Regions from separate parts of the Streptomyces sp. NPDC091272 genome, predicted to be linked through region 2. Evidence: riboswitches for the same ligand, from Rfam matches in the RefSeq annotation. Region 2 holds a riboswitch; the other holds the start of a gene.
What was found. A riboswitch is a leader RNA that binds a small molecule or an ion and turns the genes downstream of it on or off. The one in region 2 is predicted to bind S-adenosylmethionine.
Positions count from the first base shown of each region.

Region 1: another riboswitch for S-adenosylmethionine. It lies ahead of thrC (threonine synthase); the one in region 2 lies ahead of ACIQM4_RS21980 (aminotransferase class V-fold PLP-dependent enzyme).

Region 1 covers NZ_JBIVVC010000004.1:139,723-154,750, reverse strand. Annotated here, with positions in the region: gene groL (chaperonin GroEL) at 1-861, opposite strand, end outside; gene ACIQM4_RS13815 (cold-shock protein) at 1,253-1,456, opposite strand; gene ACIQM4_RS13810 (MoaD/ThiS family protein) at 1,870-2,145, opposite strand; gene thrC (threonine synthase) at 2,178-3,467, opposite strand; SAM riboswitch class I at 3,482-3,609, opposite strand; gene ACIQM4_RS13800 (glucosyl-3-phosphoglycerate synthase) at 3,769-4,758, shown strand; gene ACIQM4_RS13795 (hypothetical protein) at 4,755-4,949, shown strand; gene ACIQM4_RS13790 (trehalose-6-phosphate synthase) at 5,015-6,397, shown strand; gene ACIQM4_RS13785 (hypothetical protein) at 6,504-6,893, shown strand; tRNA gene ACIQM4_RS13780 (tRNA-Met) at 6,972-7,045, opposite strand; gene otsB (trehalose-phosphatase) at 7,130-7,960, opposite strand; gene ACIQM4_RS13770 (DUF3263 domain-containing protein) at 8,550-8,834, opposite strand; gene ACIQM4_RS13765 (ABC transporter substrate-binding protein) at 8,870-10,156, opposite strand; gene ACIQM4_RS13760 (SIS domain-containing protein) at 10,415-11,320, shown strand; gene ACIQM4_RS13755 (ROK family protein) at 11,589-12,620, shown strand; gene nagA (N-acetylglucosamine-6-phosphate deacetylase) at 12,620-13,780, shown strand; gene ACIQM4_RS13745 (1-phosphofructokinase family hexose kinase) at 13,924-14,865, shown strand; gene ACIQM4_RS13740 (ketose-bisphosphate aldolase) at 14,993-15,028, shown strand, end outside.
Region 2 covers NZ_JBIVVC010000007.1:394,564-409,591, forward strand. Annotated here, with positions in the region: gene ACIQM4_RS21960 (NYN domain-containing protein) at 1-1,013, opposite strand, end outside; gene ACIQM4_RS21965 (hypothetical protein) at 1,085-1,330, opposite strand; gene ACIQM4_RS21970 (rhomboid family intramembrane serine protease) at 1,568-2,326, shown strand; gene ACIQM4_RS21975 (Lrp/AsnC family transcriptional regulator) at 2,323-2,604, shown strand; gene ACIQM4_RS21980 (aminotransferase class V-fold PLP-dependent enzyme) at 2,739-4,172, opposite strand; SAM riboswitch class IV at 4,403-4,520, opposite strand; gene trpD (anthranilate phosphoribosyltransferase) at 4,660-5,724, opposite strand; gene ACIQM4_RS21990 (cytochrome bc complex cytochrome b subunit) at 5,881-7,518, opposite strand; gene ACIQM4_RS21995 (Rieske 2Fe-2S domain-containing protein) at 7,515-8,576, opposite strand; gene ACIQM4_RS22000 (c-type cytochrome) at 8,573-9,382, opposite strand; gene ACIQM4_RS22005 (heme-copper oxidase subunit III) at 9,462-10,082, opposite strand; gene ACIQM4_RS22010 (hypothetical protein) at 10,333-10,755, shown strand; gene ACIQM4_RS22015 (Ig-like domain-containing protein) at 10,801-12,054, opposite strand; gene ACIQM4_RS22020 (cytochrome c oxidase subunit 4) at 12,211-12,609, opposite strand; gene ctaD (cytochrome c oxidase subunit I) at 12,606-14,348, opposite strand; gene coxB (cytochrome c oxidase subunit II) at 14,345-15,028, opposite strand, start outside.

The sequences.
Region 1 (15,028 bases), on a different contig from region 2:
CAGCATGGCCTTGCGGCGGTCGCCGAAGCCCGGGGCCTTGACGGCGACGGACTTGAACGTGCCACGGATCTTGTTCACGACCAGGGTGGAGAGCGCCTCGCCCTCGACGTCCTCGGCGATGATCAGCAGCGGCTTGCCGGACTGCATGACCTTCTCCAGCAGCGGAAGGAGGTCCTTCACGTTGCCGATCTTCGAGTTGACGATGAGGATGTACGGGTCCTCGAGCGCCGACTCCATGCGCTCCATGTCGGTCGCGAAGTACGCCGAGATGTAGCCCTTGTCGAAGCGCATGCCCTCGGTGAGCTCAAGCTCCAGGCCGAAGGTCTGCGACTCCTCGACCGTGATGACGCCTTCCTTGCCGACCTTGTCCATGGCCTCGGCGATGAGCTCGCCGATCTGGGTGTCGGCGGCGGAGATGGAGGCGGTCGAGGCGATCTGCTCCTTGGTCTCGACCTCCTTCGCCTGCTCCAGAAGGGCGCCGGAGACGGCCTCGACGGCCTTCTCGATGCCACGCTTCAGGGCCATCGGGTTGGCACCCGCGGCGACGTTACGAAGGCCCTCACGGACCAGCGCCTGCGCGAGGACGGTCGCGGTCGTCGTGCCGTCACCGGCGACGTCGTCCGTCTTCTTCGCGACCTCCTTGACGAGCTCGGCGCCGATCTTCTCGTACGGGTCCTCGAGCTCGATCTCCTTGGCGATGGAGACGCCGTCGTTGGTGATCGTGGGGGCGCCCCACTTCTTCTCAAGGACGACGTTGCGGCCCTTGGGGCCAAGGGTGACCTTGACAGCGTCGGCGAGCTGGTTCATGCCACGCTCGAGGCCGCGCCGGGCCTCCTCGTCGAACGCGATGATCTTGGCCATGTGAAGTGGTCCTCCCAGGACGTCGGGGGCACCCCCTGCTCCTCAAGAGCTTGGGGGAGGATTGCTCCGGACCGTACGATTCGGCGCCCGCGACGGACGGCCTCGCGATGCCCGGGATCCCTTACCCCGACACCACTCGGCCTCACCGAACCTGGTCCAAGTTCTGTCACTCTCACTGGGAGAGTGCTAACGCCAATGATTAGCACTCGACCCATGCGAGTGCAAGCGGATACCACAGATGGTGAGGGCGCGCGCACGCAGAGGCCCGTCCGGGTGGGCGCCGCCCGCGCGCCGCCGCAGCCAAGCACGGAGGGCCCGTACCCCGGTGACGGGGTACGGGCCCTGCGTGCGTGAGTGCTGGTGAGTGCGTCGGTGGCCGATCGCGCCGGGATCAGACGGCGAGCTTGACCATGTCCGCCTGCGGACCCTTCTGGCCCTGCGAGATCTCGAATTCGACTCGCTGACCCTCTTCAAGGGTGCGGTAGCCGTCCATCTGGATCGCGCTGTAGTGGACGAATACATCCGCACCACCGTCGACCGCGATGAAGCCGTACCCCTTCTCCGCGTTGAACCACTTGACGGTGCCCTGAGCCATGCCTAACTCCCCTATTACTGGCCCTTACGCGGTGCCGCACTTCGCGACCCCGGGTCAGACCCCACCCGCGAGAAGGAACGCGGCTGGTGTGCGCCGAAGCGCGTCGACCGCGGCTGAATGTATCCGCCCAACTGCCCTCTGCAACAGGTCAATCGGACGAGAATTCTGGGTAGGCCTGAACGCACGGAACGGTCAACTGACGCAATTCCAGGTCAAGTCGGGCCGGACATAGCGTGCGCTTCGGCGGCAAAAGGCTCGAACACGCGGCACGCATCTTCTCGCGTTCTCATATGCGCGAGGCAAAGGCGGAGAGCGGGGCTTCCCCTACTCTACTCCTTTCAACCCTACGGAATTGCCCCCTCCGCTTGTGAGCGAAGGGGGCAACTTCCGTTGGCGCGGGGAGCTTTCGGGGCTCAGCCGCCGGCGACGGCCGGGATGATCGAGACGCCCGCGCCGTCCGGCGTGGCCGTCTCCAGGCCGCTCTCGAAGCGCACGTCGTCGTCGTTCACGTACACGTTCACGAACCGGCGCAGCTTGCCCGTGTCGTCCAGGACGCGGGCGGCGATGCCGGTGTGGTTCTTCTCCAGGTCGGCGATGACCTCGGCGAGGGTCGCACCCTCGGCGGCCACCTCGGACTCACCGCCGGTGTACGTGCGGAGGATGGTGGGGATGCGGACCTTGACGCTCATGGTGTTCAGCCTTCCTTGCGTACGTGAGGGGTTCAGCGTGCCAGGCCGGCGCCGCGGAACGCGTCCAGGCTCGGGCGGATGGTCGCGGAGGGGCCGGTGGTCGGGGCCACCGCGTCCAGCGTCTTGAGGCCGTCACCGGTGTTGAGCACGACGGTGGTCAGCGCCGGGTCCAGCAGCCCCGCCTCGATGAGCTTCTTCGTGACGCCGACGGTCACACCGCCCGCGGTCTCCGCGAAGATGCCCTCCGTACGGGCCAGCAGCTTGATCGCGTCGACGACCTGCTCGTCGTTCACGTCCTCGACGGCGCCACCGGTGCGACGGGCGATGTCCAGGACGTACGGGCCGTCCGCCGGGTTGCCGATGGCCAGGGACTTGGCGATGGTGTTCGGCTTCTGCGGGCGCACGACGTCGTGACCGGCCTTGTACGCGGTGGAGACCGGCGAGCAGCCCTCCGCCTGGGCGCCGAAGATCTTGTACGGCTTGTCCTCGACCAGGCCGAGCTTGATCAGCTCCTGGAGCCCCTTGTCGATCTTCGTGAGCTGGGACCCGGAGGCGATCGGGATGACCAGCTGGTCGGGCAGCCGCCAGCCGAGCTGCTCGCAGATCTCGTACGCGAGGGTCTTGGAACCCTCGCCGTAGTACGGACGCAGGTTGACGTTGACGAAGCCCCAGCCCTCGCCGAGCGGGTCGCCGATGAGCTCGGAGCAGAACCGGTTCACGTCGTCGTAGTTGCCCTCGATGCCGACCAGCTCGCCCCCGTACACGGCGGCCATGACGACCTTGCCCTGCTCCAGGTCGTGCGGGATGAAGACGCAGGAGCGGAACCCGGCGCGGGCCGCGGCGGCGCCCACCGCGCCCGCCAGGTTGCCCGTGGAGGAGCAGGAGAGGGTGGTGAAGCCGAAGGCGCGGGCGGCCTCGACGGCGATCGCGACGACGCGGTCCTTGAAGGAGTGCGTCGGGTTGCCGGAGTCGTCCTTGACGTACAGGCCGCCGGTGACACCCAGCTCGCGGGCCAGGTTGTCCGCCTTGACCAGCTTGGTGAAGCCGGGGTTCAGGCTGGGCTTGGTGGCCACGTCGGCGGGGACGGGCAGCAGGGGCGCGTAGCGCCAGATGTTCTCCGGGCCGGCCGCGATGCGCTTCTTGAGCTCCTCGGCGCCGGCGGTGGGAAGGTCGTACGCCACTTCCAGCGGTCCGAAACACAGCTGGCAGGCGAAGATCGGGCCGAGCTCGAAGCGCTCGCCGCACTCGCGGCAGGAGAGGGCGGCGGCGGGGCCCAGGTCGACGGTGGAGGTCGTTGCGGTTTCTGTGGTCTGCACAGCCATGATGGCGAGGTCCTTCCTCATCTTCCCCGCGACGGCTTTCGCCACGAGACGGAATTGGCACCTTCCTGACCTGACCTCGCGGTCGGCCGGGGGGTTGCCGGGACTTCAACGGGCCGTTTCCCTCTGTCCCTCTGGATGAGCGCTATGACTCCGGGTGCCGTGGACGGCCCGGGTGTTTGTGTGCGGACAGACCCCGACATGCGCCGGTCGTCCGCGTTGTTCAAGACTGTAACCGAACCCCCGGACGGGTGTGCCAGACGTCCGGACCGCGAGATAGATCACAGAGTCGGGAGTGACGGGCGTGCTGGAAGAGGTGGAGCGCTGGCTGGGCACGCGGTCCTGGACCGCTGCCGACCGGCCGCTGGAGCGGCTGCTCGCCGCGAAGGCGGCCAGGGGCACCACCGTCAGCGTCGTCCTGCCCGCGCTCGACGAGGAGGCGACGGTCGGGGCGATCGTGGCCGCGATCCGCACGGACCTGATGGGCCCGGAGGCGGGCGGCCGGGGCGTGCCCCTGGTGGACGAGCTGGTGGTGGTCGACTCGGGTTCCAAGGACGGCACGGCACGGGCCGCGGCGGCGGCCGGGGCGCGGGTGGTGCACCGGGACGACATCCTGCCCCGCGTACCGGCGCTGCGCGGCAAGGGCGAGGTGCTGTGGCGCTCGCTGCTGGTGACCCGGGGTGACGTGATCTGCTTCGTGGACGCGGACCTGCGGGAGTTCGACCCCTCGTTCGTGTCGGGGATCGTGGGCCCGCTGCTGACCGAACCGGACGTGCAGTTCGTCAAGGCGACGTACGACCGCCCGCTGGGCAGCGAGTGCGACGGGCCCGGCGCCGACCGGGCCGCCGGGCAGGGCGGCCGGGTCACGGAGCTGATGGCCCGCCCGCTGCTCAACCTGCACTGGCCGCAACTGGCCGGTTTCGTACAGCCGTTGGGCGGTGAGTACGCGGCCCGCCGGAGCCTGCTGGAGCGGCTGCCCTTCCCGGTCGGTTACGGAGTCGAGCTCGGGCTCCTGATCGACTCGCTGCACACGGTCGGCCTCGACGCGCTCGGCCAGGTGGACGTGGGGGTGCGCAAGCACCGCCACCAGGACGGCCAGGCCCTGGGCCGGATGGCCGCCGCGATCTACCGTACGGCCCAACTCAGGCTCTCGCGGGGGCACTTGGTTCGCCCCTCCCTCACCCAGTTCGAACGCCTCGACGGTGCCTTCGTACCCCGCACCCACCCCGTGGACACGGAGGAGCGCCCGCCTATGCGTGAGATCGAGGAGTACGCGGCACGCCACGCGGCATGACCCCGGCCGGACCCGCCGCCCCGAAGAAGCCGATGACGGACGGCCCCGGCGAGCCCCTGGGCGGACCCGACGGCAGGCTGGCCGAGACCGGTGGGCGCGACGACCGGCTGCCGCTCGTCGGCGGGATCGCGCTCGGTCTGGCCTCGCTCGGAGTGCTCGCCCGCACCGTGGCCCGTCGGCGTCGCGGCTGACCCCGCACACACGGACGGCACGGCCGCACGTTTGAGGGAATCCCGGACGGGCTAGGTTTCGCCATATGGCAGCCCAGATCCTTGTTGCGTCCAATCGCGGACCGGTTTCGTACACGATCAACGACGAGACCGGTTCGCTCGACGCCCGGCGCGGCGGCGGCGGTCTCGTCTCCGGCCTCAGCGCAATCGGTTCCGAAGACTCCCTGTGGGTCTGCTCGGCCCTCGGCGAAGGAGACCGCGAGGCGGTGCGCCGGGGGGTGTCCGAGCCAGGTGTGCAAATGCTCGACATCGACGCGGACACGCACACCGCCGCGTACAACGGCATCGCGAACTCGGTCCTGTGGTTCGTCCACCACCTGCTCTACCAGACCCCGCTGGAACCGGCCTTCGACGCGGAGTTCCGGCAGCAGTGGGACGCCTACGAGCGGTACAACCGGGCCTTCGCCGAGGCCCTGGCCGCGGCCGCCGCCCCGGACGCCACCGTGCTCATCCAGGACTACCACCTCTGTCTCGCCCCCGGCATGCTCCGGGCGCTGCGCCCCGACCTGAGCATCGGCCACTTCTCGCACACCCCGTGGGCCCCGGTCGACTACTTCCGGCTGCTCCCCGACGACATCGCGAAGCAACTGCTGAACGGCATCCTCGGCGCGGACCGGGCGGCCTTCCTCACCCGCCGCTGGGCGGACGCCTTCACCGCGTGCGCGCTGGAGCTCCTGGGCGAGGAGGCACTCGACGGCAAGCGGATCGGCGTGCACGGCCTCGGCGCGGACGCGGACTTCCTGCGCGAGCGCGCGCACCGCGACGACGTCGAGGACCGGCTGGTCTCGCTCCGCGAGCAGATCGGCGGCGAGGACCGCCGCACCATCGTCCGCGTCGACCGCACCGAACTCTCGAAAAACATCGTGCGCGGCCTCCTCGCCTACGAACACCTCCTGGAGACCCGCCCCGAGTGGCGCGAACGGGTGGTCCACATCGCCTTCGCCTACCCCTCCCGGCAGGACCTGGCGGTCTACCGGGACTACACGGCCTCGGTGCAGCGGATCGCCGACGGCATCAACGCCAAGTACGGAACACCCACCTGGACCCCGGTGGTCCTGCACGTCAAGGACGACTTCGCCCGCTCGCTCGCCGCGTACCGGCTGGCCGACGTCGCACTGGTCAACCCGATCCGCGACGGCATGAACCTGGTCGCCAAGGAGATTCCGGTGGTCTCCGACAAGGGCTGCGCACTGGTCCTGTCCCGGGAGGCGGGGGCGTACGAGGAACTGGGCGACGACGCGATCGTGGTCAACCCGTACGACGTGACGGGCACGGCCGACGCGCTCCACGAGGCGCTGACGATGGAGCCGGAGCAGCGCGCGGAACGCACGAAGCGCCTGGCTGCCGCCGCGACGGCGCTGCCCCCCAAGCAGTGGTTCCTGGACCAGCTGGAGGCACTGCGCACCTGAGCCGAACACCTCGGCGCGGTACGGCAGTTGTGTCTGGTGTTCGCGAGTCGTGACGAGTACGGCCCCCCGGTGAGGGCACCCGCCCGGTAGGGAAAGGGGGCCCTCAATGGGACTCGTCACTTCGGAACTGCTGCTGGCGCGCGGGGGCGACTCGGACGACGCCTCCGACTGGGCCTGGATCGCCGGGGTCCTCGTGCTCTACCTGGCCATCGGGTACGCACTGGAGTACCGCGCGAAGAGACGCAAGGGCGCCGCCCGGCCGGCGAGGGCCGCGATGGAGGGACTGTTCTCGGAACGCGAGGGACGCGACCCGGGCCAGTACTTCCTCAGCCGGATGGTGATGCTGGGCGGCGCGCTGGTGACGGGACTGACCGCGTTCCTCACCCAGGGCGCGCCGACGCCGGTCCAGGTCCTGTCGGTGGGCGCGGTGGCGGTGCTGGGGATCTTCGCATGGGCGTACTTCGACCACCGCACGGAGCCACGCGAAGAGGGATGACCGCGGTCGGCGCCACGGGCCGAAAACACAGGAGCCCGGAACTCTTCCGAGTCCCGGGCTCCCGCACTACTTCGTCAGTAGCGGGGACAGGATTTGAACCTGCGACCTCTGGGTTATGAGCCCAGCGAGCTACCGAGCTGCTCCACCCCGCGTCGGTGAACACGACACTACGTGCTTTCGCCCCCGGTGGGAAATCGGTTCCGCGCACACTCTTACGCACACTCCTGCGCACACTCCTACGAGAGGCGCTGCGCGAGGGCCGCCAGGAAAGCGGTCACCTCGGCGGGACCCGGCAGCAACACATCGGCCTGCTCGGCGAGTTCGGGGATCGCGGAACCGCTGCACAGCAGCAGTCCGGGAATGCCTTCGGAGCGGAGCTTGTGGACGGCGGCGAAGGCCGGGAGATCGCCGAGGTCGTCCCCCGCGTAGAGGACGGAGGTCGCGCCGACCTCGTGCACGTACTCGGCCAGGGCGACGCCCTTGTCCATGCCCGGCGGCCTCAACTCCAGTACCAGGCGCCCTGGTTCGAGCATCAGGCCGTGCCGGGCCGCGAGCTCGGCCAGAGGGGTGCGCAGGGCGTCGAAGGCGGCTTCGGGGTCGCTGGCCCGGCGGGTGTGAACGGCGAGGGCCTGCCCCTTCTCCTCGATCCAGGTACCGCGCCAGGCGCCGTGCGCGTCGAGCACGCCGGGCAGCTCGGCGCGGACGGCGGCGAGGCCGGGGTGGGGGGCGGGGGCGCGGACGGTGCCGGTACGGGCTTCCCAGCGTTCGGCGCCGTAATGGCCGAGCACGACGAGGTGCTCCAGGCCCGGAACCCCGGCGAAGCCGCCGTACCGCACGGCGACCCCGGCCGGCCGTCCGGTCACGATGGCCACAGAGGCGACGTGCGGCGCGAGCGCGGACAGGGCGGGAACGGCACCGCGGTGCGCACGGGCCTGCTCGGGATCCGCGACGATGTCGGCCAGCGTGCCGTCGAAGTCGAGTGCGACGAGGGCACGTTGGGGCGCGGCCGTCATCACGTCGAGGGCGTCGCGGCCGGCGGGGGTGGACGGTTCAACAAGAGTGCCCATACGACAGACCTTACCGGGGCCCCTGGCCGGGACGCGGGGAACTGCGCGCCCCAGCTCCAACGCACCCGCACGTCCCGCACCCACGCCCAGGGGGCGCCCCGTCAGGGGCGCGGGGAACTGCGCGCCCAGCCACAACGCACGCGCGCGAAGTGAGACGGCCCCTTCAGGGGCGCGGGGAACTGCGCGACCAGCCACAACGCGCCCGCGCGAAGTGAGACGGCCCCTTCAGGGGCGCGGGGAACTGCGCGATCAGCCACGACGCGCCCGCACGAAGGAACGTCGCGAGAGGGGGCACGCGAGAAGGGTGCGCTCCGCGCGAGGGGCCGCCCCCTTGCCCACCCGTCCCGCCCCCGGGGGGCGGCCCCGCTGCCCAAGAGGGCTGGGGGGTGGGGAAAGGGGGCGGCCCCGCTGCCCAAGAGGGCTGGGGGGGAAAGGGGGCGGCCCCGCTGCCCAAGAGGGCTGGGGGGAAGGGGGCGGCCCCGCCGCCCAAGGCCGCTGAGGGTGGGGAGGGAAAGGGCGGCCCCGCCGCCCAAGGAGGGCGAGCGGGCCCGGGGCCCGAGTCGAGGGCACGTCCCGGGGAGGGGGAGGTTTATCGGCGGGTGCGCAGTGCCTCCCGTACCCTCCGTAGCCGGTTGACCGTCACCGGATCGTGCGCCAGCGCCCTCTCGTCGTCCAGGAGCGCGTTCAGCAGCTGGTAGTAGCGCGTCGGCGAGACTCCCAGCTGCTCGCGGACGGCCCGTTCCTTGGCTCCGGGGGCGGCCCAGCCCTGCCGCTCCACGGCCAGCACGGCCAGCTCCCGCTCGCTCAGCCCGGGTCCCGGGTCACTGGCCGGGTCACCGACCGGGCCGTGCTCGTCCTCGCGCGGCAGCTCCATGCGGTCCATGCGGTCCAGCGTAGGCCCCCGGCCGTCTACCGTGCGTTGTCCGTCGCCGCTGCCTCGCGGGAGAGGACGCCCAGGACGCCCGCCGGAGTGTTCGGCGGCTCGACCGACTTGCCGATCTCCTTCTTGACGCTCTCGCTCACCGTCGCCCACGACGTCTTGTCGACCGGGTAGAGCTGCGCGTTCGACATCGCGTCCAGGAACTTGCGGACCTTGGTGTGCTTGCCGTCCGTGGACATCTTGTCGGTCGCCGTGACCGTCGTCGGCAGCAGGTCGAACTCGTCGGCGAAGGTCATCACGTTCTCGTCGCTGTACGCGAAGTCGAGGAACTTGCCGATCTCCTTGCGGTGACCGTTCTTCTTGAAGGCCATCATCCAGTCGGCGACACCCATCGCCGGCTGCGGCTTGCCGTTCTCGGACGGCAACGGCGCCATCTCGTAGTCGACGCCGTTCTTCTCCGCCTGCTTCATCAGCGAAGGGTGGCCGTTGAGCATGCCGACCTCGCCCTTCGCGAAGGACTCGAAGGCCGCCTTGCGGTTGAGCTTGCCGGGCGCGACGGGGCCGGTCAGACCGGGCTTGACCAGGTCTTCCTTGAGGAACTCGAAGGCACCGATGTTGTTGGCCGAGTTGATCGTGTACGTACCGATGTCGTCGGTGTAGCCGGAGCCGGCCGACAGCATCCAGTTCATGGTCTCGGCCTGGGCCTCCTCGGGCCCGAGCGGCAGGGCGAAGGGGACCTTCACACCGGCCGCCCTGAGCGCCTTCGCGTCGTCGGCGAGGTCGTCCCAGGTCTTGGGGGCGGAGGTGATGCCGGCCTTCTCGAAGAGGCTCTTGTTGTAGAACATCAGCCGCGTGCTGCCGACGAACGGCATGCCGTACTGCCTGCGGTTCACCTCACCCGCGCGGGCGAGCGACTCCAGGAAGTTGGCCTGGGTCGGGATCGAGACCATGTCGTCGACCGGGTAGAGCTTGCCGTCCGCCGCGTAGTCGGCGTACGCGCCGATCTGGGCGACGTCGGGGTCCTGGCCGCCCTTGACCATCTCGGCGACCTTGCGGTCCACGTCGTCCCACGAGTAGATCGTGACGTCGACCTTGATGCCGGGGTTCTTCGCCTCGAAGGCGCGGGCGAGCTTGTTCCAGTACTGCTTGGTGCCGTCGCCGCCGTCGAGGTTGTAGTCCGCGGCGACGAACTTCAGGGTCACCTCGTCGGAGCCGCCGATGCCGAACGTGCCGCAGCCCGCGACCGTAGCCGCCATACCGAGTGCGGCTATCGCCGCGGTCAGACCCAAGTAGCGCCGCTGCACAGCCCGTTCCACCTTTTTTGCCCGTTTTGGTGATGGTTTGCGTTGATGCGTGCGGTGCCTTGGTGAGGCTGTCCCGGTCCCATCAACACCCTTCCCCGCATGAGTTGCGAAGAAGTGCGATGAGTTGTGATTTTCTCTCATGCCCGATCGCGAGGTCTACACCACTTGGGTATCTCTTCCGCAACGCCTTCCGCAAATCACGTAAGGCCTGCTAAGCAGGGCGGCAGCCTGGCCGTCCACCCCTTCCGTCTCTTCGAGGAGCCGTAGCGCATGTCCCGCACCGCAGTTGAGATCGCCACCCAGCCTGCCTGTTGGCGGCGCGCCGCCTCGTACGCGGCCGACTTCGATGGGCTTCCCCTGCCTGGTGAGCGCGTTGCGGTCACCGGCTGCGGCACGTCGTGGTTCATGGCGATGGCGTACGCGGCGCTGCGCGAGGCGTCGGGGCAGGGCGAGACGGACGCCTTCGCGTCCTCCGAGTTCCCGGCGGGCCGCTCGTACGACCGTGTGGTGGCAATCACGCGCTCCGGCACGACGAGCGAGGTCCTGGCCCTGCTCGGCGAGGTCCGCGGCAAGGTGCCCACGCTGGCCCTCACCGGCGACCCGAAGACTCCGGTCATGGACGCGGCGGACACGATCGCCGTCCTGGACTGGGCCGACGAGGAGTCCGTCGTCCAGACCCGCTTCGCGACCACCGCACTCGCCTTCCTGCGCGCGGGACTTGAGCGCACGGGGCCGCTTCCCGAGGGCGTGCGGACGGTCACCGCCGCCGCGGTGGACGCGGAGCTCGCCATCACCGAGCCGCTGCCCGAGGCGGTCACGTCCGCGGAGCAGTGGACGTTCCTCGGCCGGGGCTGGACGTACGGGCTGGCGCAGGAGGCCGGCCTGAAGATGCGCGAGGCGGCCGGGGCATGGACGGAGTCGTACCCCGCGATGGAGTACCGGCACGGCCCGATCTCGATCACCGGCCCCAACCGGGTGGCCTGGATGTTCGGCACGCTGCCGGAGGGCCTGGCGGGGGACGTCGCGCGCGTCGGCGGCACGGTGGTCGCGCACGCCACCGCCGACCCGATGGCCGACCTGATCCGCGCCCAGCGCCTCGCGGTGGTCCTGGCGGAGTCGAAGGGCTACGACCCGGACCACCCGCGCAACCTGACGCGCAGCGTGATCCTGGGCTGAGCCCCCGGTCCGGGCGGGCCACCCCGGCCCGCCCGGCCTTCGCGGACCCAGGCACTCTCCGGCCGGCCCGCCCTTCGCGAGGGCCCGGCCGCACCGAGCCGGCCGTAACCGGCCCGCGCGACGATCAGCCCGGCCGCGGCCGAGAACGCGACCGCGACCGCGACGGCGGCCGAAAAGCAGCGCGGCCCTCCCCCCCTCACGAGCCCAGTCGGCGGAACACGGGTCAGTGGACTAGACCTGTCCGGGGTCGACGCGCGACACTGATCCGGTGAAACACGTCATCGCCCTCGATGTGGGCGGCACCGGAATGAAGGCCGCCCTGGTCGGGACCGACGGCACCCTCCTGTACGAGGCCCGCCGCCCCACCGGCAGGGACCGCGGCCCCGAAGCGGTCGTGGAGTCGATCCTCGGCTTCGCCGCCGACCTGCACGCCCACGGCGAGGCCCACCTCGGTGAGAGCGCGTCCGCCGCCGGCGTCGCGGTGCCCGGCATCGTCGACGCCGAGAACGGGATCGCCCGCTACGCCGCCAACCTCGGCTGGCGTGACGTACCCATGCGCGCCCTCCTCAGCGAACGGCTCGGCGGCATCCCGGTGGCCCTCGGCCACGACGTCCGCACCGGCGGCCTCGCCGAGGGCCGGATCGGCGCGGGCAACGGCACCGACCGCTTCCTCTTCCTCCCCCTGGGCACCGGCATCGCGGGCGCCATCGGCATCGACGGCGCCATCGAGGCCGGCGCGCACGGCTACGCGGGCGAGATCGGCCACATCGTCGTACGCCCCGGAGGCGTCGACTGCGGCTGCGGCCAGCGCGGCTGCCTGGAGCGGTACGCGTCCGCCTCCGCGGTCTCCCTCGCCTGGGCGCAGGCGGCCGGCGACCCCACCGCCGACGCCGCCGACTGCGCCAAGGCCGTCGAGAGCGGCGACCCGCGCGCCCTCGCCGTCTGGCACACCGCGATCGACGCCCTGGCGGACGGCCTGGTCACCGCGCTCACCCTGCTCGACCCCCGCACCTTCATCGTGGGTGGCGGTCTCGCCGAGGCCGGGGAAACCTTGTTCGTACCGCTGCGTGCCGCGGTCGCCGAACGCGTCACCTTCCAGAAGCTGCCGACGATCGTGCCGGCCGCCCTCGGCGACACGGCCGGCTGCCTGGGCGCCGGCCTCCTCGCCTGGGACCTGGTCGCCGCGTACGAGGACACCGGCCGCGAGGACACCCACCGCACCGAAACACCCGGCCCCACCCCCACCACCCCCCACGCCATGTCCACCGACGCCATGGCCCCCACGGAGGTAACCGACTGATGGCCAGCAACAAGGTCCAGGTCCTGTCCGGCGCCAAGGTGGTGCTCCCCACCGGCACCGTCGAGGGCGGCCGGGTCATCGTCGACGGCACGAGGATCGCGGGAGCGCTCCCCGGCCCCGCGACCGGTACCCCCCACCTCGACCTGACCGGCCACTGGATCGTCCCCGGCTTCGTCGACATGCATGTGCACGGCGGAGGCGGCGGGTCCTTCACCTCCGGCACCCCCGAAGAGGTGCTGCGGGCCGTCCGCACCCACCGCGAGCACGGCACGACCACCATGGTCGCCTCCACCGTCACCGACGAGATGGACGTACTGGCCTCCCGCGCTGCCCTCCTCGCGGAGATCGTCCAGCAGGGCGACCTCGCCGGCATCCACTTCGAGGGACCGTTCATCTCCCCCTGCCGCAAGGGCGCGCACAGCGAGGCCCTGCTGCGGGACCCGGACCCCGCGGACGTACGCAAGCTGATGGACGCGGCGCACGGCACGGCGAAGATGTTCACGCTGGCCACCGAGATGCCCGGCGGCATCGACTCCGTACGCCTGCTGGCCGAGAACGGCGTGATCGCCGCCGTCGGCCACACCGACGCCACCTACGAGCAGACCGTCGAGGCCATCGACGCCGGTGCGAGTGTCGCGACGCACCTCTACAACGCCATGCCCGCCATCGGGCACCGCACGCCCGGCCCGATCGTCGCCCTGCTGGAGGACGAGCGGGTCACGATCGAGCTGATCAACGACGGTACGCACCTGCACCCCGGCGCCTTCCAGCTCGCCTACCACCACGCGGGCGCGGCGCGCGTCGCGATGATCACGGACGCGATGGACGCGGCGGGCTTCGGCGACGGGCAGTACCAGCTGGGCCCGCTCGCCGTCGAGGTGCGCGACGGCGTCGCCCGTCTGGTCGAGGGCGGCTCGATCGCCGGCTCGACCCTCACGCTCGACACGGCCTTCCGCCGCTCGGTGACCGTCGACGGGCTCTCCGTCGACGACGCGGTGCAGTCCCTGTCGGCCAACCCGGCCCGCCTCCTGGGCGTGGACGACCGGGTCGGCTCCCTCGAACCCGGCAAGGACGCCGACCTGGTCGTGCTGGACGCGGACTTCGCGGTCGTGGGCGTCATGCGCAAGGGCGATTGGGTGATCGCGCCCCAAGTGGGCTGACTTCTCACCGGTTTGTCCGAGACGAATGGCCCGGCCCCCTGGGCCGGCCACTCTTCCTTTGGCATGATCCCCATCGGAGGACTGTCGGCAGACTGTCCGGAAAGCGCTTGCACACAAGCTCGTTACGGGGGTGACCGAGGACCGTGCCCACGATCCTGACCGTCACGCTGAACACCGCACTCGACCTCACCCACCACGTCCCACGGCTCGTCCCGCACGCCTCGCACCGCGTGACCGACGTCGCGGAGCGGCCGGGAGGCAAGGGGCTCAACGTGGCGCGCGTGCTGGCCGCGCTCGGCCACGAGACGATCGTCACCGGCTTCGCGGGCGGCGCGACGGGCGACGTCCTGCGCACCCTCCTCGCCGCGGAGGCACCGCTCGACGCCCTGGTCCCCATCGCGGGCAACACCCGCCGCACGCTGGCCGTCGTCGACGCGTCGACGGGCGACACCACCCAGCTCAACGAGCCGGGCCCGCACGTCACCCCCGCCGAGTGGGAGGCCTTCCTCGCCTCGTACGGGGAACTGCTGGGCGGCGCCCAGGCGGTGGCGCTCTGCGGGAGCCTGCCCCCGGGCATCCACGTGGGCGCGTACGCGGACCTGGTCCGGCGCGCCCGTACCGCGGGCGTCCCCGTCCTCCTGGACACCAGCGGCGAGCCCCTGCTCCGGGGCATCGCCGCCCGCCCCGACCTGGTCAAGCCCAACGCCGACGAACTCTTCCAGCTCACCGGCGCCCGGGACCCCGCGACCGCCTCCCAGGACGCCCGCCGCAAGGGCGCGCACGCGGTCGTCGCCTCACTGGGCCCCGACGGCATCCTCGCCACGACCGACGAGGGCGGCTGGCAGGCCACCCCGCCCTCCCTCGTACGGGGAAACCCCACGGGCGCGGGAGACTCCGCGGTGGCAGGCCTGCTCTCCGGCCTGGTCACCGGGCTCCCCTGGCCGGACCGGCTGGCACGGGCCGTCGCCCTGTCGGCGGCGACGGTGGCCGCCCCGGCAGCGGGCGAGTTCGACCGGGCGACGTACGAGGCACTGCTGCCCCAGGTCAAGGTCGTCCGACAGGACGACACCACCGCTACGGGGTGACCGCGAGCCGCTAACCGGATGCCCCCGCACCACCACACCCCACCACCGCCACGGGGTGACCCGCGCCGTCCCCCGCACGACCACACGACCACCCCGCCCCGCCCGGGGACAGGACAGGGAGAGACCCATGCCACTCGTCAGCACCGGTGAGCTCGTCGCCGCG
Region 2 (15,028 bases):
TTGTAACCGTCCACCACCAGGTGCGCCTGGGGCAGCGCCAGCAGCTGGTCAAGGACGGCCGGATCGGTGTCGGACAGGGCCCGCGCCGCGATGTCCTTGGGCGACATCCGCCCCGGCTCGACCGCGTCCACGGTGTCCGCGGGACGCCCGCTGGACGGCGGCAGGGCAAGCTCCCTGCGCAGCCCCTGAGCGGCTTCGAGGACCGTGTCCAGGAGCAGCCGCAGCCGCATGTCCTCGACACTGCGCCCCTCCCGTACGGCCCGGCGGCCCGCCTCGGCTGAGGCCTCCGCCTCGCCGAGCCTGGCCCGCAGCCGGCGCGACTCGGCCTCGGCCGCGGCCACCTGGGCGGCCGCCTCGGCGCGGATGCCGTCGATCTCGGCCTGGTTCTTGCGCAGCGCCGCCTCGCCGCGCTTGACGTCGCTCAGCGCGCCGCGCAGCTTGCGCTGGGCGGCGTCGGACTCCCTGCGGGCGCCTTCGAGTTCGGCGCGCAGCCGGTCGGTCTCCGCCTTGGTGCGCTCGCGCGCCTCGGCCAGCTCGCCGCGCAGCTGCTCCAGTTCGCGCTGGGTGGCCTCGTCGGCGCGCTCGGCGTCGGCGCGCTGTGCCTCCTCGCCCGCGGCCGCCACCAGCTTCACCCAGCCCGCCGGGCGCAGGACGTACGCCGCCGCGGCGACGTCCACGGGGTCGGCGGCGGCAGGCGGCGACCCGGCCTCCAGCGCGCTCGACAGCTCGGCCTGCGCCTCGCGCAGCCGTTCACCGATGCGCCGACGGAAGAGCGGCTCGCTCTCCAGCGCCGCCGCCATCGCGTTGCCCGCGAACTTGGCGCGCCGGGTGGGGGTGAACCGGGCGTACTGCCTCAGCTGCGCCGGGAGCTCCGCGACGCTCAGACCGCCGAACGCGTCCGAGACCAGCGTCACGACCCGTCGTCGCACGCCCTCCGGCAACGGACGGTCGAGCGCCTCCGCGGCGTCGTCGGCCGGGCCGGCCGGCTCAGCACCGCCTGCAGGCTCCACGATCCGTCACCCCACTACCTTCCGTACCCTCAACGGTACCGGGCCCTGCCGGGCACCGGCGTTCCCGGGGCCGCCTAGGAGGCGGTGTCCGGCCTGTCCACCAGTTCGATCTGGTCCACCGCGTTGCACCAGCGGCAGCGCACCGACTCGATGGTCTCACTGACCACCTCGCGTTCCTCGACCTTCGCCTCCCCGGCCAGGTCGAGGTGGACGTACTCGACGACCTTCGACGAGCGGGTCACGTCGAACCGCGTGAGGTTTCCGCAGAGGGTGCACCGCCACCGGGTGGCGGCGGTGGGCAGGGGAACCGTCGTCGTCATGCGTACCGTCCTCTTCGTCCAAGCCTCGTCACGCGCCTTGCACACGTGCCGTCGTACGTCGTTGCCGCGGTGCGCCGTCGAACTGCGGATACCCTGCGCGCAACCCTACGGCCTCACGGTTGCCCCGCGTGGCGGGCGGCCGACCCTTGAGACCGGTGGGGCCGCGGCGGGGGCGGCTGCGGACGGGAGCGGCGAGGCTGCCCGGCGGGAGCGCGTCGGTGCGCCATGCTCGAACCCATGCTCAAGGTCACGCGGGCCACCGGGACGGTCAGGGACGCCGCCACCCGCCGGCAGGACCTGCGCCACGCGCCCCTCGTGACGTACGCCCTGATCGCCGTGTGCTGCGTGGTCTTCCTGCTCGGCCCCGCCTCCGGCCTCAATCCCGCGTACGGCACGGGCGAGACCCTGAACGCCGCCCAGAGCGCCTACTTCGAGCGCCGCGGCGTCGTCCCCGCCGAACTTCTCACCCTCTCCCGGCACGCGCTGGCCACCCCGTTCACCGCGCTCTTCGTGCACGGCAACTGGCTGCACCTGCTGGGCAACATGCTCTTCCTGTACGTCTTCGGCGCGATGACCGAGGAGCGCATGGGCCGCGCCGCCTTCGTGCTCTTCTACGTCGCCACCGGCTATCTCGCCCTCACCGTGTACGCGCTGGTGCACGCGGACTCCCACGAGACGCTGGTCGGCGCGTCGGGTGCGATCTCCGCCGTCCTGGGCGCGTTCCTGCGGCTGTTCCCGAGCGCCCGGGTCACCAGCGTCTTCCCCTTCCTGTTCTTCCTGCCGCTGCGCTTCCCCGCCCGGCTCGTGCTGATCTTCTGGTTCGTGCTCCAGTGGCTGGCCGCCCAGGGCCTGGGCACGGGATCAGGTGTGGCCTATCTGGCCCACGTGGTGGGCTTTGCCGGGGGCTTCCTCTACGCGTGGGCGCGATATCGCCGTACGACTAGAGTGAACAGCTACGCAGCACCACCGGCCACCGAGGGAGAAAGCCAGCCGTGATCACCGCGATCGTGCTCATCAGGACCAGCGTGGACCGGATCCCGGAGATCGCCGAGTCGATCGCCGCGCTGGAAAGCGTCAGCGAGGTCTTCTCCGTCACCGGTACGTACGACCTGATCGCCATGGTGCGCGTGGGGCGGCACGACGACCTGGCGGACATCATCCCGGGCTCCATCAGCAAGATTCCGGGGGTCGAGGGCACGGACACGCACGTCGCGTTCCGCACCTACTCGCAGCACGACCTGGAGGCCGCGTTCGCGATCGGGCTCGACGGCTGACCCTTCTCCCGTACGACCGCTCCGGCGGCCACGACCGTACGACCGAGGCCGCCGCGGGTTCCCCCGGGGCGGCCTCCGCCTTTACGTGACTGCGGTTGCGTGACTGCGGTTGCGTGACTGCGTTTGCGTGACACTCAGACGGCGGGCACGCAACGCCCGTCCTCGGTCCGGTAGTTCCAGCGGGCGCCGTTCGCGACGAGCTCCTTGACCGCCCGTACGAACCGCTCCACGTGCTCGTCCGGGGTGCCCGCGCCGAAGCTGACCCGGATGGCGTTCAGCGAGCGCTCGCCCGGCTCGGCCTCGGGGGCGCCGCACTCGCCCGGGTCCTGCGGGTCGCTGCCGAGCAGCGTGCGGACCAGCGGGTGGGCGCAGAACAGGCCGTCGCGCACGCCGATCCCGTACTCGGCGGAGAGCGCCGCGGCGAAGTGCGAGCTGTTCCAGCCGTCCACCACGAAGGAGATGACCCCGACGCGGGGCGCGTCGTCGCCGAACAGCGACAGCACCTGGACCGCGTCTACCTCGGCGAGGCCCTCGCGCACCTTGCGCACCAGCGCCTGCTCGCGCTCGACCAGCGTGTCGAAACCGGCCTCGGTGAGCGCCTTGCAGGCGGAGGCGATGGAGTAGACGCCGATGACGTTCGGCGATCCGGCCTCGTGGCGGGCCGCGGTGGTGTGCCACTCGACGTCCACGCCGCCGTCCGCGCGCCGCGCCACCTTCTTCGAGGCGCCGCCGCCCGCCAGGTAGGGGTCGCCTGCCTGGAGCCAGTCGGCCCGGCCCGCGAGGACCCCGGAGCCGAACGGCGCGTACAGCTTGTGCCCGGAGAAGGCGACCCAGTCGACGTCCAGCTCCTTGACGGACACCGGGTGGTGCGGTGCGAGCTGGGCCGCGTCCAGCACGATCCGCGCGCCGTGCGCGTGCGCGGCGGCGGCCAGCTCCTTCACCGGCCAGATCTCGCCGGTGACGTTCGAGGCGCCCGTCACGCAGACCAGCGCGGGGCCGTACGGGTCCCGGTCCGCCAGTGCGCGCTCCAGCGTCTCGACGGCCTGGGCCTCGGTGCGCGGGGCGTTGAGGTAGGTCACCTTGGCGTCCTGCCAGGGCAGCAGCGACGCGTGGTGCTCGGTCTCGAAGACGAACACCTGGCAGTCGGCGGGCAGTACGGCGGCCAGCAGGTTCAGCGAGTCGGTCGTGGACCGGGTGAAGACGACCTGGTCGCCGTCGCGGCAGTCGAGGAACTCGGCGACCGTCGTGCGGCTGTTCTCGAAGAGGTCGGTGGAGAGCTGCGAGAGGTATCCGGCGCCGCGGTGCACGCTGCCGTAGTACGGGGCGTAGGCCGCCACGTCGTCCCACACCCGCTGCAGCGCCGGCGCGCTGGCGGCGTAGTCCAGGGCCGCGTAGGTGACCTCGCCGCCGGTGACGAGCGGCACGGCCACGTCCCGGCCGAGGACGGGCAGCGGCGCCGCGCAGCAGGGGTCGTCGGCCCCGGCGGCGGGGGCGGCGGAGGTGGCGGTGGGGGCGGCGGAGGTGGCGGTGGGCGCGGCGGAAGTGCGGGTGGCGGGCGATGCGGACATGGCGAAACTCCTGGCAGGACAAGGCGGAATGGCTTCAGAAGGCCCGCGGGGTACGGCTCGATGGTCGTACGCACGACGGGAGTTGCCTCGACGCGCGGTGCCACGGGGCGACCGTACGGAGGTGAAGGTGGAACGGGGCCGACCGGTCCTATCGCATTCGCTTGCTCACGAGACTGCTCCCTTGAGGACCAGGACCCCAGGGGCGCGACACTCCGAGAAGAGTGCGCAGGGGTCCGCGCTTGCCGCAGACCTCGCTGCCTACGACCTGGTCTTCACCCGGGGCACCCCGCCACGGACGGAGGGTTGCCGGACAGCGGGCCGGGGCCGTAGTCGCTGTCACTCATGACCTGTGCAGCATCCTGCCACATGAGCGGATCCGTGCAAGAGCGCAGTCCGGTTGATGAGACATCTCCCCTGCGCTCTGCGTCACACACGGACGTACCCAGAGGGGCCGCGCGCGGGTCTCGCGCGCGACCCCTCAGGGGGTTCAGGCGTTGCTCGCCGCCACCCAGCGTTGCAGCGCCCGCAGCGCCGCCCCGGAGTCCAGGGACTCGCGGGCCTGCTCGATGCCGGCCGCGATCTCCTCGTTCAGGTCGCCGCCGCCCGGGTTCAGGGCGACCAGCGCCGCCGCCGTGTTGAGCAGCACCGCGTCCCGCACGGGACCCTTCTCGCCCGCGAGGAGCCTGCGGGCGACGTCCGCGTTGTACGAGGCGTCGGCCCCGCGCAGCGCCTCCACCGGGACGATTCCCAGGCCCACGTCACGCGGGTCGAAGGCCTCCTCGCGGACCTCCCCCTGCCGTACCACCCAGACCCGGGAGGTGGCGGTGGTGGTCAGCTCGTCGAGGCCGTCGTCACCGCGGAAGACCAGTGCGGAGTTCCCACGCGCGGCGAGCACACCGGCCACGATCGGGGCCATCCGGGCGTCGGCCACCCCGACGGCCTGGGCGCGGACCTGGGCCGGGTTGGTGAGCGGCCCCAGGATGTTGAAGGTGGTCTGCGCGCCGAGTTCCTTGCGGGCCCTGGCCGCGTGCCGCAGCGCCGGGTGGAACTTCACGGCGAAGCAGAAGGTGATGCCCGCCTCCTCCGCGACCTCCACCACCCGCCGCGGCGTCAGGTCGAGGTTGACGCCGAGCTTCTCCAGTACGTCGGACGAGCCGCTCGCCGACGACGCGGCCCGGTTGCCGTGCTTGACCACCTTGGCGCCCGTGCCGGCGATGACGATCGCCGACATGGTGGAGATGTTGACGGTCTTCGCCAGGTCGCCGCCGGTGCCGACGATGTCGACGCTGGGGCCCGGCACCTCGATGGTGCGGGCGTGCGCGTACATCGCCCGTACCAGCCCGGTGACCTCCTCGACCGTCTCGCCCTTGGCCCGCAGCGCGACCGCGAAGCCGGCGATCTGCGCGTCGGTGGCCTCCCCGGACATGATCCGGTCCATCGCCCAGGCGGTGTCGTCCGCGTCGAGGTCCTCGCGTCGCAGCAGGAGGTTCAGGATGCCCGGCCAGCCGCGGGCCGCCACGCTGTCGCCGCCTGCCGGGGTCACAACGTTCATGGTCCGCTCCAGGGTCCACGTGCCCCTCAGGGCAGCCGATAAGGGATGGGAACACCCTATCCAGCCCCGGGGACGGCAGAGAGCCCCGTCCCGGTGTGCGGGACGGGGCTCTCGCCGTGGCGAACATGACGGTTCGTCTCGAACCGGTTCAGGTGATCAGTGGTGGCCGTGGCCGCTGGTGATCTCCTTGTACTCCTCGGCGGTGGGCTTGGCGATCTGGTTGCCCTCGCCGTACATGCCCTTGCTGAGCTTGGCGCGCAGCTTCTGGGTGGCGCCCACCTTGCGCTCGACGCCGTTCTCGTCCACCTCGGGACCGATCTCGGCCGGCGCGTACTGCTCGTGCGCCGTGAGCGTGTGCAGCTTGTCCTGGCCGAGCGGCTCGTGCACCTCGACGAACTCGCCGTGCGGCAGCCGCTTGATGATGCCGGACTCGCGTCCGTGCAGCACCTTCTCGGCGTCCCTGCGCTGGAGGCCCAGGCAGATCCGCTTGGTGACGATGAACGCCAGGACCGGACCGACGAAGAAGCCGATGCGCACGAACCAGCTGATCGAGTTGAGCGACAGGTGGAAGTGCGTGGCCCACAGGTCGTTGCCACCGCCGACGAGGCCGATGAAGTAGACCGTGATCCAGGCGACGCCGAACCCGGTGCGGGTCGGGCTGTTGCGCGGACGCTGCGCGATGTGGTGCTCGCGCTTGTCGCCGGTGACCCACGACTCCAGGAACGGCCAGACGGCGATGACCATGAGGATCACACCGAAGAGCACCAGCGGGATGAACACGCCCAGGACCAGGGTGTGGCCCCAGAGGTTGATCTCCCAGCCCGGCATGACACGCACCAGGCCCTCGGCGAAGCCCATGTACCAGTCGGGCTGGGCGCCGGTGGACACCTGGTCCGGACGGTAGGGGCCGAGCGCCCAGACCGGGTTGATCGTGAACGCCGCGGCGATGACCGCGATGATGCCGAAGACCAGGAAGAAGAAGCCTCCGGCCTTGGCCATGTAGACCGGCAGCAGCGGCATGCCGACGACGTTCTTGTTCGTCCGGCCGGGGCCCGCGAACTGGGTGTGCTTGTGGTAAAAGACCAGGATCAGGTGAGCCACCATCAGGCCGAGCATGATGCCCGGCAGCAACAGGATGTGGATCGAGTAGAACCTGGCGACCATGTCGTGGCCGGGGAACTCTCCGCCGAACAGGAACATCGAGATGTACGTGCCGACGACCGGCACGGACAGGATCGCGCCCTGCGTGAAGCGGACACCGGTGCCCGACAGCAGGTCGTCCGGGAGCGAGTAACCGGTGAAGCCGGTGAACATGCCCAGGACGAACAGCAGGAAGCCGAACAGCCAGTTGACCTCGCGCGGCTTGCGGAAGGCACCCGTGAAGAAGACGCGCATCATGTGCACGAACATCGCCGCGAGGAAGATCAGCGCGCCCCAGTGGTGGATCTGCCGGATCAGCAGACCGCCGCGGACGTCGAAGCTGATGTCCAGCGTCGACGCGTAGGCCTCCGTCATACGGATGCCGTGCATCGGCGCGTAGCTGCCGTGATAAACGATCTCGTTCATCGACGGGTGGAAGAACAGCGTCAGGTACACACCCGTGAGGATGATGATGATGAAGCTGTACATGCAGATCTCGCCGAGCATGAAGGACCAGTGGTCCGGGAAGATCTTGCGCATGTTGGACTTGGCGAGGGAGTAGATCCCCAGCCGTCCGTCCGCCCAGTCGGCGACCCGCTCACCGGCGGGTGCCTTCTGCTGCGGCTTGGTCGTAGATGTCGTCGCAGTACTCATCCGCGCTCCCAGAAGGCAGGACCGACGGGCTCTTCGAAGTCGCCCAGCGCTTCGAGGTAACCCTCGTCATTCACGCCGATCCGCAGCTGCGGCAGGGCGTGACCGGCCGGGCCGAAGATGACTCGGGCACCGTCGGAGAGGTCGAAGGTGGACTGGTGGCACGGGCAGAGCACGTGGTGCGTCTGCTGCTCGTACAGGCTGATCGGGCAACCCACGTGGGTGCAGATCTTCGAGTAGGCCACGATTCCCTCGTGCGACCACTCGCGCTGCTGCTTGTCCTTGATCTCGTCCGGCTGGATGCGGACGATCATCAGGGCGGCCTTGGCGATCTCCTGGTTGAACTCGTGGTCGTCCTCCTTCAGGCCTTCCGGCATGGCGAAGGTGAGCGAACCCACGACGACGTCCTCGGCGCGCAGCGGCTCCATCGTGTTCTGGTTGATGAGCAGCTTGCCCTTCGCCCAGAGCGTCTCGCGGAGCTTCTTCTCCGGCAGCGGACCGAGGTCGCGCAGCAGGACGACGCCGGACAGCGGCACCAGGGCCAGTGCGCCGAACATCGTGGTGCGGATCAGCTTGCGGCGGCCGATCGCGGACTCCTGGGCGCCGGCCTTGAAGTCGGCCAGGACCTTGGCCTTGACCTCGGGCTCGGCCGAGATCGGGTGGCGCTCGTCGGCGACCTCGACGTCGGACATCAGGGTGCGGGCCCAATGGACCGCGCCCGCGCCGATGCAGAAGAGGGCGATGCCGAGCGTGAGGCCGAGGGAAAGGTTCAGCGCGCTCACGTGGCCGAGCGGCCAGACGTACACGATCTTGTCGATCGGGAACGCCACGAAGGAGGCGATGAACGCCACCGTGGCCAGCATGGAGAGCGTGAACAGGAAGGCGACGACGCGCTCGGACCGCTTGGCCGCCCGCTCGTCGATGTCCTGGATACGCGGCTTGTGCGCCGGCAGGCCGGGGTCCGCGAACGGATCGTCCTGGCGTGCTACCTCGCCGTGCGCGCCGTGCGCGCTGCCCTGCTCAGCCGGCAGGGCCTCTTCTGGATTCTCGTTGCTACTCATGACTTCTTGGCCTTAGCGGTGTGGGCCGCGACCCAGACGGCAACTGCGATGAGCGCACCCAGACCGAAGATCCAGGCGAACAGACCCTCACTGACCGGGCCGAGATTGCCCAGTCCGAAGCCACCGGGGCTCGGGGTCTCTTCGCCGTTCACGGCCTTGACGTACGCGATGATGTCCTTCTTCTCCTTCTCCGGCATGGTGCTGTCCGGGAAGGAGGGCATGTTCTGCGGGCCGGTCTGCATGGCCTCGTAGAGGTGCTTCGGCGAGACGTCCGCCAGGGACGGAGCGAACTTGCCGTGGGTCAGGGCGCCGCCCTCGCCGGTGAAGTTGTGGCACTGCGCGCAGTTGGTGCGGAACAGTTCGCCACCCTTGCCGACGTCGGCCCCGTCAGGGTTGGTCTGGCTTTCGGTCGGCGTGATGGGGCCGGCGCCGAGGGAGGACACGTACGCGGCGAGCTGATCGATCTGCGCCTGCGTGTAGATGACCTTCTTCTTGGGCACCTGCGCGCCGGGCTGCTGCGCCGGCATGCGGCCGGTGCCGACCTGGAAGTCCACAGCGGCGGAGCCCACGCCCACGAGGGAGGGACCGTCGGTGGTGCCCTGACCGCCGGTTCCGTGGCAGCTTGCGCAGCCAACGGCGTAGAGCTTCTTGCCCTCCTCGATGGCGAGGGACTGGGAGGTGTCGTCGGCCTGCGCCTTGCCCGCGGGCGCAAGTGCGGCGTACAGCCCCCCAGTGGCCGCCAGCGCGAGGAGTAGGACGACGACCGCCGCCAGCGGATGGCGTCGTCGTGCGGAGAGCTTTTTCACGGATTACCCCGGTGTCAGGATCTTCTGCGTCGATGCGGGAAGTGTTGCGGGCTCGAGCCCGTTCGTTGGTGGGCCCTGATTACTTGATCATGTAGATCGTGGCGAACAGGCCGATCCAGACGACATCGACGAAGTGCCAGTAATAGGACACGACGATGGCGGCTGTCGCCTGCTCGTGGGTGAATCTCTTGGCGGCGTACGTCCGGCCCAGGACCAGCAGGAAGGCGATGAGTCCGCCTGTCACGTGCAGTCCGTGGAAGCCGGTCGTCAGATAGAACACCGAGCCGTACGGGTCCGACGAGAGCGAGAGGCCCTCGTGCTTGACCAGCTCGGTGTACTCGTACACCTGGCCGCCGATGAAGATCGCACCCATCACGAACGTGATGATGAACCAGGTCCTGAGCTTCTTCACGTCGCCCCGCTCGGCGGCGAAGACGCCGAGCTGACAGGTGAGGGAGGAGAGCACCAGGATCGAGGTATTGGTCAGCGAGAACGGAAAGTTCAAGGCCGAGGCCTTTTCCGCCCAGAACTCGGGACCCGTCACCGATCGCAGGGTGAAGTACATCGCGAAGAGGGCCGCGAAGAACATCAGCTCGGAACTCAACCAGATGATGGTTCCGACGCTGGTGAGGTTCGGTCGATTGACCGACGGGTGCGCGTGCCCGGTATCTACTGTCGTTGCTGTCGCCACGACCGACATTATGTCGGTCGCTTATCCCGCCCTCACCCCGGGGGGTGCCGTTCGGAGTGTCAAGAGGGTGTGTCCTGCCCGAACGGCCCATCGAAGGACCGTACGAACCGGTGTGGCGGGAGGGTCTGACGGAGTAGCATCCGCGCATCGGAACCGGCCCGGCCGGCCGCCTGCAGAGCCCTGAAAGCCCCGAAAACACCGAGATCACCGCGCAGAGCACCGCGCAGTTCACCGCGTAACCGGACGTCACGGAGGAACAATGCAGCAGCCGACCGCCACGGTGCTGGTCTACAGCGACGACGCCAACACCCGCGAGCAGGTGCGCCTCGCGGCCGGCCGCAGGCCGGCCGCCGACGTACCGCCGGTCGAGTTCCTGGAGTGCGCCACGCTGCCCGCCGTGCTGAAGGCGCTGGAGGCCGGGGGCGTCGACGTGTGCGTGCTGGACGGCGAGTGCGTCCCGGCCGGCGGCATGGGCGTCTGCCGGCAGATCAAGGACGAGGTCTTCAACTGCCCGCCCGTACTGCTGCTGATGGGCCGCCCGCAGGACGCCTGGCTGGCCACCTGGAGCCGTGCGGAGGCGGCGGTGACGCTGCCCGTCGAGCCGGTCGAGTTCGCCGCCTCGCTGGCCGCCCTGCTGCGCTCCCGCCTCGCGGGCGGCAAGGACACCGTCGTCCGGGCCTGAACCGCCCGGCCGCACGCCCCTTTCCCCGCCGCTCCCCGCCGCCCCTCAGATCTGCGGGCGCAGGCGGGGGGTGTGCGTGCGGTCGCGCTGCTCCTCGGTGGAGGCGAGCAGCGCGCTGCCCTTGCGCCACTTGTTCCAGGGGACGTTCCAGTCCCCGTAGCCGTTGCCGAACGGGTCCATCTCGTCGCCCCAGCTGCCGACGACCTTGACGATGTCGCCCGCACGGACGGTCTCGTAGAACCAGGCGGCGTTGCCCGTGGACATGCCCGTGCAGCCGTGGCTGACGTTCGCGTAGCCCTGCGAGCCGACCGACCACGGCGCGGCGTGCACGTACTCGCCGCTCCAGGTGACCCGTGTCGCGTAGTAGACCGGCAGGTCGTACGAATCACTCGTACCGGTCGGGATTCCGATGCTGGTGCCGCGCATCCGTACGAAGTACTCCTTGCCCAGTACGACCTTGACGCCGTTGCGGGTGGAGTAGCCGGGCTTGCCCGTGGTCACCGGGATGGTGTTGATCACTTCGCCGTTGCGCATGACGGTCATCTGGTGCGACGAGGCGTCGGTGACGGCCTCGACGCGGTCGCCGATGTTGATCCGCAGCGGCTCGGACGGGGCCCCGTACAGGTCCTTGGCGACCTTGATGCCCTCCAGGTTGCTGTACGCCCGCACGGTGGAGCCCGCGTCCCAGTAGGAACGCGGGCGGTAGTGCAGGAGGTTGTCCTCCACCCAGAACCAGGAGCCCTCGACCGACGGCTTGGCGTCGACCTTGAGGGAGCGCTCCACGACCGCCCTGGCGCGCGGGTCCTTGACGGGGGCGCTGAGCGTGGCGGTGATCGGCTGCCCGACGCCGTACTTCCCCTCGTCCGGCCCGAAGGTGACCTTCAGCTTCTTCTTGCCGGGGGCGGTCTGGAAGCTGAGCCTGCGCACACCGGGGGCGCCCTCGTCGTCCTCGGTGCTGACCCTGACCGTGTACCGGGCCCCTGCGGCCAGCGGGGCGGTGGAGTGCCAGCGGGCCCCGTCGGCGGAGAGTTCGCCCGCCACCTGGCGTCCTGCGGCGTCCGCGGCGACGACGTCGGTGATCCGGCCGTCCTGGCTGTTGGCCGTGACCTCCAGGGGCTTCTCCGGGTCGACGTCGGTGCTGCCCGGCCGCCCGTTGAAGGAGATCTGCTGCGCCGCGTCGTACGGCGCCGAGGCGAGCGGACTGCCGTCTGGCCCCCCGCACGCGGTCAGGCCCGCCCCCAGGGAGGCGATCAGCAGGGAGCAGCTCAGGACCGTCCAGGTTCGGGGTGCGTGGCTCATGATCACACGATATGAAGCGTCGTCGGTCCGGGCGCGCTGGAAGGCCGGATGTGACTGCAAACGAATGAGGGGCCCGAACACCTGAACGTTCTCAGGTGTTCGGGCCCCTCAAGGGGACACCGCCGCCACGCGGCCGGTCCCCCGGTGTCCGCGGTCCTACTGGGTGCGGTTCTCACCGCGGTAGAACTCGAAGACCCAGCCGAACAGTCCGACCATGATCAGCGGCAGCGAGAAGAACAGCAGCCACCAGCCGATCGCGATCGACAGGAAGGCGAACGCGCCGCCGATGCCCAGCGCGAGCGGCTGCCAGCTGTGCGGGGCGAAGAAGCCCAGCTCGCCGGCCTCGTCCGCGACATCGGCCTGCTTGTTGTCCTGGGCCATGGAGTCGGCCCGCTTGGCCGTGAAGGCCAGGTAGAAGCCGATCATGAGGCTCAGCCCGAAGGCCAGGACGAGCGCCGTGGTGCCCGCGGGCTCCTTGGACCACACGCCGTACACGACGGCCATGATCCCGACGAACACGCTCAGCCAGATGAACAGCCAGCCTTGGATCTTCACTTGCCCGACTCCTTCGCGCTGAGGGCGAGCGACTCGATGCCGTTGTCCCGGTGGTTCTCGAGCTGGTCGATCGCGGAGATCTCCGGGTGGTGCAGGTCGAACGCCGGGGACTCGGACCGGATGCGCGGCAGCGTGAGGAAGTTGTGCCGCGGCGGCGGGCAGGACGTCGCCCATTCGAGCGAGCGGCCGTAGCCCCAGGGGTCGTCGACCTCGATCTTCTTGCCGTACTTCGCGGTCTTCCACACGTTGTAGAAGAACGGCAGCATCGACAGACCCAGCAGGAAGGAGCTGATGGTCGAGATCGTGTTCAGCGCGGTGAAGCCGTCGGCCGCGAGGTAGTCCGCGTAACGACGCGGCATGCCCTCGGCGCCCAGCCAGTGCTGCACCAGGAAGGTGCCGTGGAAGCCCACGAACAGCGTCCAGAAGGTGATCTTGCCGAGCCGCTCGTCCAGCATCTTGCCGGTGAACTTCGGCCACCAGAAGTGGAAGCCGGAGAACATCGCGAAGACCACGGTGCCGAAGATGACGTAGTGGAAGTGCGCGACGACGAAGTACGAGTCGGAGACGTGGAAGTCCATCGGGGGCGAGGCCAGGATGACGCCGGTCAGACCACCGAAGGTGAAGGTGATCAGGAAGCCGACGGCCCAGAGCATCGGTGTCTCGAAGGACAGCGAGCCCTTCCACATCGTGCCGATCCAGTTGAAGAACTTCACACCGGTGGGCACTGCGATGAGGAACGTCATGAAGGAGAAGAACGGCAACAGCACGCCGCCCGTCACATACATGTGGTGGGCCCAGACGGTGACCGAGAGGCCGGCGATGGCGATGGTCGCGGCGATCAGACCGATGTAGCCGAACATCGGCTTGCGGCTGAAGACCGGGATCACCTCGGAAATGATTCCGAAGAATGGCAACGCGATGATGTACACCTCTGGATGGCCGAAGAACCAGAAGAGGTGTTGCCAGAGGATCGCGCCGCCGTTGGCCGCGTCGAACACATGGGCACCGAATTTACGGTCCGCCTCCAGGGCGAACAGCGCGGCGGCCAGCACCGGGAAGGCGAGCAGGACCAGCACACCGGTCAGCAGCACGTTCCAGGTGAAGATCGGCATCCGGAACATCGTCATGCCGGGTGCGCGCATGCAGATGATCGTGGTGATGAAGTTGACCGAGCCGAGGATCGTGCCGAAGCCGGAGAAGGCCAGACCCATGATCCACATGTCGGCGCCGACACCCGGCGAACGGACCGCGTCCGACAGCGGGGAGTAGGCGAACCAGCCGAAGTCGGCCGCACCCTGCGGGGTGAGGAAGCCGGCCACCGCGATGATCGAGCCGAAGAGGTACAGCCAGTACGCGAACATGTTCAGCCGCGGGAACGCCACGTCGGGCGCGCCGATCTGCAGCGGCATGATCCAGTTCGCGAATCCGGCGAACAGCGGCGTCGCGAACATCAGCAGCATGATCGTGCCGTGCATCGTGAAGGCCTGGTTGAACTGCTCGTTCGACATGATCTGCGTGCCGGGACGAGCGAGCTCGGCGCGCATGAAGAGCGCCATCAGTCCGCCGATGATGAAGAACACGAACGACGTGATGAGGTACATCGAGCCGATCGTCTTGTGGTCAGTGGTGGTGAGCCACTTGATCACGACGTTGCCCGGCTCCTTGCGCCGTACCGGCAGCTCGTTCTCGGACGAGTCGATTGCTGCCGCGGCACCCTTGGGTTCGTTGAGGATGCTCACAGTTTGTTCGTCTCCGCATTCCTGGCCGGGTCGGTCAGCTCGATACCGGACGGGATGTATCCGGTCTGGCCCTTCTCCGCCAGGTCCTTGAGGTGCTGCTTGTACTCCTCGGGGGAAACGACCTTGACGTTGAAGAGCATCCGGGAGTGGTCCACGCCGCAGAGCTCTGCGCACTTGCCGAGGAAGGTGCCCTCCTGAGTGGGGGTCACCTCGAAGGCGTTGGTGTGGCCCGGGATGACGTCCTGCTTCATCAGGAACGGCACCACCCAGAAGGAGTGGATGACGTCACGCGACGTCAGCACGAACCGGACCTTCTCGCCCTTGGGCAGCCACAGCGTGGGCCCGGGGTTGTTGGTGTCCGGGTTCCGGGTGCCGGGGATGCCGTAGTCGTAGACGCCTTCGGCACCGTTGGGGAACTGCTTGGAGTACTTGTCCGGGATCGCGCCGAGTTCCTTCGGAACGCCGGTCTTCAAGCCGGTCTTGGCATCGGTCTGCGGACCGGTGGACGTGTTGCCGTCCACGTCCTCGACGTAGTTGAAGCCCCAGCTCCACTGGTAGCCGACCACGTTGACGGTGTGGGTCGGCTTCTCGTCGAGATGCAGAAGCTTCGATTCGTCACGGGCGGTGAAGTAGAACAGCACCGAGACGATGATGAGCGGGGCGACCGTGTACAACGCCTC